Regions from separate parts of the Cupriavidus metallidurans CH34 genome, predicted to be linked through region 1. Evidence: predicted binding sites of a transcription regulator. Region 1 holds the regulator's gene; the other holds the start of a gene.

Region 1 (3,379 bases):
AGGCACGATCGGCCCCTTCCAGACCGGCGACCCAGGAGAGTTTGATGTCGGCTGCGTTGTCGTCGAAGATCGACTGGGAGGTGACGCCGGTGAGTTCCATGCGGGATGACTTTTCGGGAGGGGCTGTATCGCGGGTATCGCGTCAGGCTGCGCTGGCCTGCCGTCGTGTCAGGGGTGCCACTGGGTCAGTAACTCGTGGACCGCTTCGGGCGTGGGTAACGTGGCCAGTCCTTCACGCATTTCCCGGTCCGACAACAACTGGGCGATTTCCGAAAGAATCTCCAGATGCTGCTGGGTGGCCTGCTCGGGCACAAGCAGGAAGATCAGCAGCGACACCGGTTTGCCGTCGGGCGATTCGAACGGAATTGGCTCGGCCAGGCGCATGAAGGCAGCCAGAGGCTGCTTGAGTCCCTTGATGCGGCCATGCGGAATGGCGACGCCGGCGCCAAGACCGGTGGACCCGAGCGATTCGCGCGCGAACAGGTTGTCGGTCACGGTGGCCCGGGCTACGCCATGGTTGTTCTCGAACAGGAGCCCGGCTTGCTCGAAGACCCGCTTCTTGCTGGTGACGGTGACGTCGAGATTAATGTTGCCGGGTGGCAGCAATTTGGCCAAACGATTCATGGGCGATGCACGAGGAGTCAGAAAGGCGAGCCGACGCACATGAGTCGTCCCGCTGCGTTGGGCAATTCAGGCTATTGAGCGCAAAAGGACGCCCGCATTGGAGCGTCCGGCCATTATAGAGCAGGGCCACTGCGCACTTGTGCGCTGCGGCGCCGGCGCCGCGAGTGGTGCCGCGAGCTTGCCGGTCGGATTGCCCACCCAGAAAACTGCCACCCGCCATCGCGTGATCTTTTGCCACGCGGAATGCCGGGCCGGTTGTCCGGGGCCGTCCTGTCTGTAGTTGTTGTATGGCGCAGCATACACCGAGCGGCGTCAGTTGCGAACACCCCCGGCTGACCAAATGTTGCAGGGCTGGTACTCGGGTAACGGGTGCGCCAGCGGCGCGTCCGCCTCGCGCCCATCAAAAAAGCCGCGCAGATGCGCGGCTTTGCTCTTCCTATCTATCCTCTAAGGGGCGACCTGGTGTCGCCGCCAACTTATTGTTGTTGTAGTTGTTCGGCGGCCATCTGGTACTTGACCGCTTCCCGGTCATGCCCTTGCACGCGGTCCTTGTAGCGGATCACCTGGCGGTCGAGCTTGTCGACCAGGCAGTCGATTGCAGCATAAAGGTCTTCATGATGCGCTTCGACGAAGATGTCCTTGCCCTTGAGGTGCAGGTTGATTTCCGCGTACTGACGCTTGTCCTTTTCCTTATGGTTGTCTACGGATAGCAGCACGCTTACGCCAATGACCTGATCGAAATGTCTGACAATTCGCTCCAGTTTCGTTTCCACATACTCACGCAGCGGCGGCGTGATGTCGAGGTGGTGTCCACTGATCTTGAAGTTCATAGCGCTTCTCCTTCTGAAAGAGCCGCACCAGGCAGGCGGTTGCGGCTCGGCTACAAAGTCTTGCGGAGATTGACTGCGGGGATCTTCAGCGCTTCGCGGTACTTGGCCACCGTGCGGCGTGCGACCACAAAGCCCTGTTCGCCCAGCAACTCGGCGATGCGGCTGTCGGAAAGGGGATTCCTGGGTTCTTCGGCTCCTATCAGTTGCTTGATCAGCGCGCGGATCGCCGTGGATGAGGCCGCGCCGCCAGTCTCCGTGGAGACGTGGCTACCAAAGAAGTACTTCAACTCGAAAGTACCCATCGGCGTGGCCATGTATTTATTCGTAGTCACCCGGGAAATGGTCGACTCGTGTAGACCCAGTGTATCGGCAATCTCCCGCAAAACCAAGGGGCGCATCGCGATTTCCCCGTGCGAGAAAAAGTTCCTTTGACGCTCCACAATTGCCTGCGCAACACGCAGGATCGTGTCGAAACGCTGCTGAATGTTCTTGATGAGCCACCGCGCCTCCTGGAGCTTCTGCTGCAGCCCGGCCGCGCCCGCTTCCCCTTTTGCACCGCGCAAAATCTGCGCGTACATGTCGTTGATGCGCAGACGCGGCATCACGTCGGGATTGAGCTGTGCGATCCAGCTACTGCCACTCTTGCGCACGAACACATCCGGTACCACGAAGTCCGCTTCCGGACGGCTGTAGGCATGTCCGGGATACGGTGCGAGCGAGCGGATCAGATCGTGCGCGGCCTTAAGTGCAATTTCGTCAACCTGCAGGGCTTTCTTGAGCCGCGTGTAGTCACGCACGGCCAATAACTCCAGGTGGTGGTTGACGATCGATAATGCAAGGTCCCGCTGCGGATGTTGCAGACGGCGCAGTTGCAGGGTGAGGCATTCCGCCGCGTTGCGCGCACCCACGCCAGGCGGGTCGAAGCTCTGCAGCAGGGTCAGTATCGCCTGCACTTCATCGACTTCGAATTCGAGTTCCTTGGGCAGTTCCGAACAGATCTCGTCGAGCGTTGCGCCCAGGTAGCCGTCGTCGTCAAGCGACTCGATCAGGAAGATGGCCAGGCCCTTGTCACGCGTGGAGATCTTCAGCGGCGTGAGCTGTTCCATCAGGTATTCGCGCAGCGTGGGTTCCGCTTCGCGAAGCTGCATCGGCGTCTTCTCGTCATCATCGCCCTGAGGCCGGCGAGCGAAATCGTCCAGGCTCCAGTCGCTGCCGTAATCGTCACCCGCGCTGTCGCCGTAGCTGTCGTCTTCGCCATTGGCGCCGTTCGCGCGATCGTCGCCGTTACCTTGCGGTTCGGAAGATGCTGGCGCCGGGGCGCTTTGCACGTTGACCGACCCGTCCGCGGCCACGCGCAGCGGGCTTTCGATCCAGTCGTTCTCGCGTTCGAGCAGTGGATTCTCGGTCAGCGCCTGCTCGACTTCCTGTTGCAGCTCCAGTGTGGATAACTGCAGCAGCCGGATGGACTGCTGCAGTTGAGGAGTCAGAGCCAGATGCTGGGAAAGTCGAAGCTGAAGCGATGGTTTCATGCGACCTATTCTATGCGCATCTTCCCGTTGTTGGAACGGAAATTGCTATCGCCTATCGCTGACACTTCGTGATCGCCAACGGCTAGTTGACGAATGCTGCAAAGCGGCGTCGCGGCCGCTTGATCACATGCGGAAGTTCTCGCCCAGATAGACGCGTCGCACAGACTCGTTGGCGATGATTTCCTCGGGCTGTCCCTCGGCCAGCACGGTGCCTTCGCTGATGATGTATGCGTGGTCGCAGATGCCCAGCGTTTCGCGCACGTTGTGGTCGGTAATCAGCACGCCGATGTTGCGTGCCTTCAGGAAGCTGACGATGCGCTGGATCTCGCCCACGGCGATCGGGTCCACGCCCGCGAATGGTTCGTCGAGCAGGATGAAGCGCGGCGCCGACGCCAG
Region 2 (3,379 bases), 440 kb from region 1:
ATCGGAACGGTTTGCCGACAGTTCCCACCTGCTGTTCGCCGATGTCGACCTCGAGCGGTTGTCGCGCGAGCGGATGCACCAGACGTCGTTTGGTCAGTCCGTGCGCCGCCACCACGAGGAAGTGGAACGCTTCGACACCGTGTCGTTCCACATCGACGTGCCGTCCACGCAGGCCCTGCCGCTGCAGCGCAAGGTGGCGCGCTTCCCGTATGTGCCGTCGGACCCGCGCCAGCGCGATGAGCGCTGCATGGAGGTCTACAACATCCAGGTGCAGGCGCTGGTGCAGCGGCTGTCGTCGAGCAAGATCTCGAAGGTGGTGATCGGCGTCTCGGGCGGGCTCGATTCCACCCATGCCCTGCTGGTGTGCGCCAAGGCGATGGATCGGCTCGGCCTGCCTCGCTCGAACATCCTGGCCTATACGATGCCAGGCTTTGCCACGAGCGACCGCACGCTGCAGCAGGCGCGCGAATTGATGAAACTGGTGGGCTGCACGGCGCGCGAGATCGATATCCGGCCGAGTTGCCTGGCAATGCTCGCGGATCTGGATCATCCGTATTCGCGCGGCGAACCGGTCTACGACGTCACGTTCGAAAACGTGCAGGCCGGTGAGCGCACCAACCATCTGTTCCGGCTGGCGAATCACAACCATGCGATCGTGATCGGCACCGGCGATCTCAGCGAGCTGGCGCTGGGCTGGTGTACCTACGGCGTGGGCGACCACATGTCGCACTACAACGTGAACGCCAGTGTGCCCAAGACGCTGATCAGCCACCTGGTGCGCTGGGTGGCCGAGACCGGGCAGGTGGCCGAGGGCGGCCAGGATGTGCTGCTGGCGGTGCTGGCCACCGACATCAGCCCGGAACTGGTGCCCAGCGGGGCAACCGCCGCCGGGCAGGACAAGGCACCCGAGCAGAAGACCGAGCAGATTATCGGGCCGTACGAGTTGCAGGATTTCAACCTGTATTACACGCTGCGCTTCGGGTTCACGCCGTCGAAGGTGGCATTCCTGGCACTTCATGCCTGGGGTGACGCGGCGCGTGGAACGTGGCCGAACGGACCTCATGTGGCCCGCAACGTCTATCAACTGCCCGAAATCAAGCGCGTCCTCGGTATCTTTGTCGACCGCTTCTTCCGCACCAGCCAGTTCAAGCGCTCCTGTATTCCTAACGCGCCCAAGGTCGGCTCGGGCGGCTCGCTCTCCCCGCGCGGCGACTGGCGCGCGCCGAGCGATGGCGAGTCGGTCGTGTGGATGCGGGATCTCGCGCGGATCCCGGATTGAACCGGCAGAAATCGGGTGCGATTGCGGGCAATGTGGGTCTGCACGCAATCTTCATGTGGTGTTTCGGGCTAGAATCCTTCATCTTTCGACATATTTAGAGACAGAGGCCAGCCATGAAGCAGATTACCGCCATCATCAAACCGTTCAAGCTCGACGAAGTGCGTGAGGCAATGGCCGACGTCGGCGTGACGGGGTTGACGGTGACCGAAGTCAAGGGTTTTGGCCGTCAGAAGGGCCACACCGAGCTCTATCGCGGAGCCGAGTATGTGGTCGACTTCCTTCCGAAGATCAAGATCGAAGTGGTCGTGGCTGAGAACCAGCTCGACACGGTGCTCGACGCCATCGTCAAGGCCGCCCACACCGGCAAGATCGGTGACGGCAAGATCTTCGTGACCGAGATCGAACGCGTGATCCGCATTCGTACCGGCGAGCAGGACGAAGCGGCAGTCTGATCGAGATTGAGATGGCAAAAAGGCCGGCAGATGCCGGCCTTTTGCTTTTGGTCGTGTCGCAGGCTTGCGCTAGCTCGGCAGCTTCCAGCCAAACTGCACCGACACCAGCCGCATTCCCATCGTGACCAGCGCGCCGGCCAGCAGCGCCACCTCCTGGTCGGCACGCAGCCAGGTCAGCCCCACGTAGATCCAGCAGCCGACGAACGAACAGGTGGCATACGGCGAGCGATCGCGCAGGATCATCGGCACCTCGTTGCAGAGCACGTCACGCACCACGCCGCCGAACACCGCCGAGATGATGCCCATCATCACCGCTACGGTCGGCGTCATCTGCGCTACCAGCGCCAGCGACGTGCCAGTGACCGAGAACAATCCGAGCCCGATCGCGTCGGCCACCAGCATGGTGCGGTCCGACGCCACCCGGCTAGCCACGCGCAGAACGAAAGACGCGCCCAACGACATCACGAAGATCAGCAGGACGTAGTACTCGTGATCCACCCAGTAGAAGGGCCGGCGGTCGAGCAACACGTCGCGCAAGGTGCCGCCGCCAAATGCCGTGGCGAACGCGACGACGAAGGTGCCGACCACATCCAGCCGCTGCTTGCGGGCATCGACCACGCCGGAGACGGCGAACGCCAGCACGCCGATCACTTCCATCACGTGCAGGATCAGGGGCAGTCGCCCCATCAGCAAATCGAACGGCAGGTGATATTGCATCCGGTTCTCAGGTCTTGGGCTGGCGCAGCAGGACCATCAGCGCGCCGGCGCCGCCCTGCGATTCGCGTGCCTGGACGAAGGCGATCACTTCTTCCTTCTGGACCAGCCAGCTACGTACCTTGCCCTTGAGCACCGGCAGCTTGTCCGGCGACCCAATGCCTTTGCCGTGAATCACGCGCACGCATCGCACGCCATTGCGCACCGATCGGCGGAGAAAGTTGGCCAGCGCCTCGCGGGCCTCGTCGGAGCGCAGGCCGTGCAGGTCGACCTTGTCCTGCGGCACCCATTCGCCGCGACGCAGCTTCTTGATGACGTCCTCGCCGATGCCGGGACGCCGGAACGACATCGTCTCGTCGACATCGAGCAGGTTCTCGACATCGAATTCATCGGACAGCGACGCCTCGAGCACGGCCTTGTCGTTGAGACGGGTTTGCACCGGCTCCGGGTTCGGCTTCTTCACGGGATGCTCGACGCGGTTGCGGTCGCGCAGGTTGCTGACCTGCCCGATGCTGGTGCGGAACACGTTGGCTTCTTCCTCGGCGCGCCTGGCGGCGGCCTCGGCGGCTTGCCGTTCGGCTTCGCGGCGCTCGGCGTCGGCCTTGAGGCCGTCGCGGACCGTGGCCAGATCGTGCAGGCCCATGCGGTGGGGGGGCTTGGAGGTGGGTTTGGCGCCGTGCGACATGGAGCGATTCTCTAAGGGGGCAGGGGGCTCGGCGTCGATTATAAGGAATCCAATAAGGAATCGGGCCGGTAAAAACCGGCCCGAATCGGTGACGCTAGTGCCTGGTACCCGGGAGCGATTACTTCAGCGCTTCCACATAGCGTTGCGCGTCGAGTGCGGCCATGCAGCCCGTGCCGGCGCTGGTAATGGCCTGGCGGTAGACGTGGTCCTGCACGTCGCCGGCGGCGAACACGCCCGGGATGTTGGTGG

The links. Region 1 encodes sigma-54, which starts transcription at its own class of promoters, with help from an activator protein. Its sites were predicted from a motif close to TGGCANGNAANCTGCTTT; they were not measured.
Region 2: a site for sigma-54 is predicted at 1,318-1,335, ahead of glnK (P-II family nitrogen regulator). Genes of this name have one in related genera too.

Annotation. Positions count from the first base shown of each region.
Region 1 is NC_007973.1:317,114-320,492, forward strand. Features, by position in the region: gene hprK (HPr(Ser) kinase/phosphatase) at 1-100, opposite strand, end outside; gene ptsN (PTS IIA-like nitrogen regulatory protein PtsN) at 169-624, opposite strand; gene hpf (ribosome hibernation-promoting factor, HPF/YfiA family) at 1,101-1,454, opposite strand; gene RMET_RS01540 (RNA polymerase factor sigma-54) at 1,505-2,983, opposite strand; gene lptB (LPS export ABC transporter ATP-binding protein) at 3,107-3,379, opposite strand, start outside.
Region 2 is NC_007973.1:753,036-756,414, forward strand. Features, by position in the region: gene RMET_RS03430 (NAD(+) synthase) at 1-1,279, shown strand, start outside; gene glnK (P-II family nitrogen regulator) at 1,393-1,731, shown strand; gene RMET_RS03440 (trimeric intracellular cation channel family protein) at 1,801-2,448, opposite strand; gene RMET_RS03445 (Smr/MutS family protein) at 2,456-3,130, opposite strand; gene trxB (thioredoxin-disulfide reductase) at 3,249-3,379, opposite strand, start outside.